DNA from 2 places in the Latilactobacillus sp. genome. Region 2 is predicted to be linked to the other one. Evidence: predicted binding sites of a transcription regulator. Region 2 holds the regulator's gene; the other holds the start of a gene.
What was found. Region 2 encodes LexA, which represses DNA repair genes until DNA is damaged. Its sites were predicted from a motif close to CNAACANNTGTTNG; they were not measured.

Region 1 (3,417 bases), on a different contig from region 2:
TTCATTCATAGCGGGCACCAATAATTTAGGCGCCGTAGTTGCCAAAAGTGCCGTGGTCGCGAAATCATCTGCAATGCCGTTCGCTAATTTGCCAACAATATTGGCCGTCGCAGGTGCAACAATTGCCAATTCGGTCCAGTCAGCTAAGTGAATGTGGGCGACTTGTTCTGGGTGATTCATCGTCATTAAATCAGTTAGCACTTCTTGCCGCGTTAATGTCGCAAAGGTCAATGGTGTCACAAATTCGGTGGCAGCCTGCGTCATTGCCACGCGGACAATTGCCCCATTTTTAATCAACTGACGCACTAAACTAGCGACCTTGTACACCGCAATCCCACCGGTTACGTAAACCGTAACGTGTTTGTTTTCTAAACTCACCATTTTAAAAACCTCCTTTAAATAAAAAAACCGCCTCTTAATTTAGACATCCCACGATGAATAAACTAAAAATGCGGTTCGCTAATTATTCTTATTCGCCATCTTTTTGAGAAAGCTTATCCATTTTTTCAGCATCTTTTTCAAGCATCAATGAATCAGGATCAATGGTTACATTGCCAGCAGCAATTTCTTCCATTGCCATCCCTACGGTTTTAGGTGATTTGTATTCTGATAACATTTTCAAATCGCCAGCTTCGATTTGATGTGCTCGCTTGCTTGCTAAAACGGCTAATGAATAGCGTGAGTTAACATTTTCTAGTAACTTATCAATTGAAGGATATACAATCATTTTATTATTCCCCTATCATTTTCTTATATTGATCAATCACACGTGGTACTCGTAAGTGTTCACTCTCAATAATCTTTTCAATCCGTTGAACGGCGTTTGGAATTTCATCATTGACAACAGCGTAATCATAATTTTCCATCATCCGAATTTCATCGGCTGCTTTTTGCATGCGCTTATCAATCGTTGCTTGATCGTCAGTGCCACGTTTTTGGATTCGATTACGTAATTCCAATAAATCAGGCGGTGTTAAAAAGATAAACACGCCATCTGGACACTTCTCACGAACCTGCATCGCACCTTGGACTTCGATTTCTAATAAGACATCGCGGCCTGATTCTAAGGTTTGATTGACATACTTCATCGGTGTGCCGTAATAATTATCAACATACTGTGCATACTCTAGCATACCATCATTTGCAATTTCTTGCTCGAATTCTTCTTTGCTCACAAAATAGTAGTCAACACCATCTTGTTCGCCTGGTCTTGGCTTTCTAGTCGTCATCGAAACTGAATAGTGAAAATCACGAAATTCATCTTCTAGCATTGCTTGACGGACAGTTCCTTTACCAACCCCTGATGGGCCAGATAAAACGATCAACATTCCTCGATTGGACATCTACGTAATTCCCTCTTCTTTTATAAAATAGTTAAGTTCTATTTTATCACTAGATGACTGCCAATTACAAGTCTACTTTAGGTTCATCTCATTTAATATTGTTTGCAATTGTGCAACTTCCTCATTGGTGAGCGTGATGCCCTTGCCCATCTTCGCATGATCGGGTGCCCAGTCCCGTAAATCAAACTTAGGTGCGCGACCATTCCAAGCAATTAAGTTCAATTCTTTCTTCCAGCCCGCCTTATCTTCACTAATGACCCCAATTTCAGCCATTATTTTGTAGTTGATATCACTCATAAAATCACCCTTTCTCATCGTTTAATCTATTATACACGAAAAAAATTTAAATTTGCGCTTGCAGATTAGAACGTTTGTTCGTATAATAGAAATACAAACAAATGTTCGGAGGACAACACGTTATGGAAATCAAACAATCAGCAGTAGTCGGCTTTAGTCATGAATTGGTGAAACGGTATCAACGCTTTTTCGAACTCGATGATGCCCAAGAATTAATCAAACAACCCCAGATGCAACCTAGCCAAATTCAACTTTATATGATGCAAGCTTTTGATCGCCATTACCGTTTGGCTATCCAATTTAACGTGGCCGAGCACATCGAACAAGTCAATGGGCGCTTGATTAAGCAACTCGACGAACAAACTTACTTGTTAAAAGAAAATCACTCTAATCTTTATAAAATCGTTACTTTAAATCAAATCCGCTACATCTCAAAAAATAACTAACAATAGACGATGACCGTTAAAGAAGGGGTTAGGACAACAAGTCCTAACCCCTTCTTTATTAAGCTTGTCTAATCTGTGCTTTAGCAGTTTCTGCGAGGTCCACTAATTCTTGGGCGTGTTCTAGCGTTAATTCCGTCACTTCTGTCCCCGCCAACATACGAGCCAGTTCAGCAACGCGTTTTTTACCGGTTACCTTTTGGATTGATGTTTCTGTGCGGTTTTGTTTAATTTGTTTTTGAATTTGGTATTGATGATCACTCATCGCCGCTACTTGTGGCAAATGCGTAATACAGAGGACTTGTGAATGTTGGGCAATTTCGCTAATTTTATTGGCGATTGCCTGTGCAACACGCCCACTGACCCCAGTATCAACTTCATCGAAAATAATGCTGGTAACGCCTTGTGATTCTGAGAAAATCGTTTTAAGCGCCAACATCAATCGGGATAATTCCCCACCAGAAGCAGTCTTGGCAAGCGGCCGTAGCTTCTCACCCGGATTAGGTTGAATATAAAATTCAACTTTATCCCGACCGCTGCGCATAAATTGCTGATTATCAACCATGGCAAATTCAACTTTGAAAACCGTTTTAGCCATGTAGAGCGCTTTGAGTTGTTGGTGAACAGCCTTTTCCAACTGTTGAGCAGCAGCTTGGCGTTTCTCAGAAAGAACGGCTGCTTCTTCCAGCAATTGGGCTTGTTGTTGTTCAAATTGTTGCTCTAATTCGCTTGCATTGGCTTCGGTGGCCTGCATTGCTTGCAATTCTTTGGTAATTTGCGCCCCATAAGCTAAGATTTCAGGAATTGAATCGCCATATTTATGTTCGAGATTATTGATTGTTTCTAAGCGCTGTTCAATTTCATCCAAGCGTGCTTCGTCCCATTCAAGATTATCGACTTCCCGACTAATATCACTACCGCTGTCTTGCAGTGTGTAATAGCCTGTTTGTAGATTATCAGCAATTCTTTTGAATTCAGGATCTAATTCCGCAATTTCTTGCATCTGATTCATCGCAATCGCGATTTGATCTAGCGCGTTGCCTTCTTCACCAGATAAAATGGCGCGACTAGCTTGCAAGGCCTGATTAATTCGTTGGAAGTTGCTGAGTTTCGCGCGTTCTTCGATTAACTTACTTTCTTCATCTGGTTGTAATTGCGCTGCGTCAATTTCATTAGTTTGAAATTTAAGCATATCAAGGCGTTGGGCCCATTCCTGCTCATTTTGTTGCTTCTTCTTCAATGCTTTTTCCGTTTGCCGGTAAGCCTGATAGGTTTCTTGATAGGCCGCCTTTGCACTCGCCAAAGCTGTGTGGGCAAACTCATCCAACAAGCCT
Region 2 (3,417 bases):
ATTAGCGCTGATTCAAACTGCAATGAACGAGTATGCGCAAGTTAATCAGTTAGATTTAACAGGACGCCAACCATTACCAGTTGATTTGGCGCTGACGTTAGCTGATATTACGCCTGATTTATATCAAGCATTGCAACAACTGGCACCTTTTGGCAGTGATAACCCAGAACCGTTAATTGAACTTAGTGCACCCCAGTTAGCCGATGTCAAACAAATCGGTGCTGATCAGAAGCATTTGAAGATGATGGCGGTTGATCAACAACAACAATTAGCGGTTTTAGCTTTCAATAAAGGGGCTTTGATGCCCGATTTAACAGCCGCTGAAGATGTGAAATTAGTCGGGAGTTTGAGTGAGAATACTTGGCGTGGCCAGACGACGTTGCAATTAATGGTAAAAGACCTTGCTACAAGTGGGCAAGTCGTACTTGATCAACGTAGCAATCGTCTGACGAAGCAATTATTCCAATCAACAGGCGACTACGTCTTTTTCAATGATAAAATGCGCGAGCAACTGCAGTCTTATTTACCGGCAGGGAGTCAGGCGCTGTTAGCTACCGATGAACAAGTTGCTACTAGCCAAGAGCTAATTGTAGTTGATGAACCAGCTGATTTAACTGCTTTTGAACAATTTTATCAACAACAACAGGCCGCTAAATTAAGCTTGATTTTTTATGCCAAACACTCTGCTTACTTAGAAGGAATGCCGACAAAACAACAGTTTGCGACCTTCTTAGTCTACTTACGCAAGCACCCAAACATTGAAAAAGCGCGGTTAGCAGAATTAGCAACGTATTTAAAATTACAATTACCGTTAATGATTTTTATGTTGCAGGTGTTTTTTGACCTCGGATTTGTTAGAATAGAACGTGGTCTGATTACGGCCGAGTTACAACCTGAAAAGCATGCACTGGAAAGTGCACCAAGTTATCAAAAACGATTAGCTAAAATTGAAATGGAAAAACAGCTTGTTTATTCAACCTTTACCGAGGTGAAAGACTGGCTAGCAACTCTCCCAGCAGTAGCAAATCGCTAAAAGAGTTAAGGAGCGAATTATATATGTCAATCAACTTTAAAGATTATGTCGCAAGTGTTCCGGATTTTCCGGAAGCTGGCGTTACTTTTCGTGATATCTCACCTTTGATGTCCGATGGTGAAGCATACGCAGCAGCAACGGATAAAATTGTTGAATACGCCAAGAATAAAGGTGTTGAAATGGTCGTTGGCCCTGAAGCCCGGGGCTTTATCGTTGGCTGCCCGGTTGCTTACAAATTAGGTGTCGGGTTTGCACCTGCTCGTAAGAAGGGCAAGTTGCCACGCGAAACAGTTTCAGCTAGCTATGGTTTAGAATATGGTAAATCAACATTATATATGCATAAAGACGCGGTTAAACCAGGCCAAAAAGTCTTAGTAACAGATGACTTATTAGCAACCGGTGGCACAATTGCCGCAACAATCAAAATGGTTGAAGAACTAGGTGGCATCGTTGTTGGGACAGCCTTCTTCATCGAATTGAAGGACTTAAACGGCCGCGAAAAGATTAAGGACTATGATATTTTTAAATTAATGGAATACTAATAAAGAAGTGCGCCATCAACAGGTTGCTTTTGAACATTTGACTGATATAGCAAAGTGCAGAAAGTAGTTGATGAAAGCACGTTAAAGAGAAACAGACAAAAAAAGAAGTTCGCCTAAGCGAACTTCTTTTTTATTACATGCGATCTCGGTAAAGGCCAACGACCTTCCCTAGAATGCTGACTTCATTTAAAATGATTGGTTCAAACGTATCGTTTTCTGGTTGGAGACGATAGTGATCTGCTTCTTTGAAGAACCGTTTGCAGGTTGCTTCATCTTCGGCAGTCATCGCAATGACAATATCGCCATTATCGGCGGTTGATTGCTTGCGAATGATAACTTCGTCGCCATCTAAGATACCGGCATTAATCATACTTTCACCACGAATTGTTAGCATGAACAAATCTTGTTCGGTTTGCAAACTAGGTGGAAGCGGGAAGTAATCAGTTGCTTCTTCAACTGCTAAGATAGGCACACCGGCAGTAACCACCCCTAATACTGGTATTTTCTGGGGTGTCGCCCCAATTGCCGTTAGGCCAGCGGGCGTTAACTCGATCGCCCGTGGCTTAGTGGGATCCTTTTGTAATAAGCCCTTCTTCTCAAGTCGGGCTAAATGGCCATGGACAGTAGAAGTGGACGATAAATTAACGGCTTCGCAAATCTCGCGGACCGTTGGTGGGTAACCTTTGTCTTGAACACGTTCGTGAATAAAACGTAAGACCTCTAATTGTTTGGATTCAGTTTTAGTCATAAGCGCACCTCATTCGTTCTATTAAGCATATAGTAGCATATTTATAGGTGAATTTCAAACAAGTGTTCGTATTTTTTGACATTTTGAGCATTTTAGTCCAAAATAGGATAAAAGTTTAAAGTTGGAGGCCGATGATGGCAATGGATCAAAAACGACTCGATCGTATCAACGAATTAGCACATAAAGCAAAAGCAGAAGGGTTAACACCCGAAGAAACAATGGAACGTCAAGAACTACGGGACGCTTATTTGAAGGATTTCCGTTCTAGTTTCCGTTCACAAGTTGAGATGCTACAAGTTTATGATAAAGAAGGTAAGGAAGTCACACCTGAAAAAGTGAAGGACATCCAACGTGAAAAGGGTTTACGTGACGATTAATCTAGGAATTCCGCTTTCTTTTTAGTGCAATAATGTGTAGAATATTTAAGTGAACTGAATGAGGAAGGGGTGCATAAGATATGAATATTGGAATAGGCGTATTAATTTTTGTCATTGGGGCATTATTAGGTGCAGTTGCTGGCTTTTTCGGCGCACGTGCTTACATGAAGAAATATTTCGAAGAAAATCCACCAGTTAATGAAGATATGTTGAAAGCTATGATGATGCAAATGGGGCAAAAACCATCTGAAAAGAAATTAAACCAGATGATGAGCTCAATGAAAGCACAACAAAAACGTAGCAAAAAATAAACATGACTTAATTAAAGAGGCGTTTCGTACAAAAACTTATTTTTGTATGGAACCCTCTTTTTATTGGAAGAGAAATAATTGTCCCACTGAACTAAGATTGCTATAATGAGGATTATCTAATTTTGAAGACGGAGATATTTTATGGGTATATTTAAGAAATTAGGCTGGTATTTTAAACAAGAATATCGCCGCTATATATTAGGGGTTGTTTTTTTAGTCCTAGTTGCAATTGTGCAAATCGTGCCACCAAAAGTGATTGGGACGTTAATTGATTTAATGGCTGCCCGAAAGTTGAAGGCATCGGTCTTATTAATGTGGATTGGGGTCTTATTAGCAGCCACGATTTTACAATATCTCTTTCGCTATGGTTGGCGGACTCGTATCTGGGGTGGCGCAGCCAAGTTAG

Region 1: NDN60_RS02420 (YdbC family protein) is a predicted target of LexA. The motif match lies at 1,735-1,748, and genes of this name have one in related genera.

Annotation. Positions count from the first base shown of each region.
Region 1 covers NZ_JAMQEX010000002.1:183,317-186,733, reverse strand. Annotated here, with positions in the region: gene coaBC (bifunctional phosphopantothenoylcysteine decarboxylase/phosphopantothenate--cysteine ligase CoaBC) at 1-381, opposite strand, end outside; gene rpoZ (DNA-directed RNA polymerase subunit omega) at 470-727, opposite strand; gene gmk (guanylate kinase) at 732-1,343, opposite strand; gene NDN60_RS02420 (YdbC family protein) at 1,416-1,640, opposite strand; gene NDN60_RS02415 (hypothetical protein) at 1,763-2,086, shown strand; gene recN (DNA repair protein RecN) at 2,145-3,417, opposite strand, start outside.
Region 2 covers NZ_JAMQEX010000015.1:25,037-28,453, forward strand. Annotated here, with positions in the region: gene recJ (single-stranded-DNA-specific exonuclease RecJ) at 1-1,033, shown strand, start outside; gene NDN60_RS07865 (adenine phosphoribosyltransferase) at 1,057-1,575, shown strand; gene lexA (transcriptional repressor LexA) at 1,709-2,323, opposite strand; gene NDN60_RS07875 (DUF896 domain-containing protein) at 2,458-2,700, shown strand; gene NDN60_RS07880 (YneF family protein) at 2,781-3,011, shown strand; gene NDN60_RS07885 (ABC transporter ATP-binding protein) at 3,153-3,417, shown strand, end outside.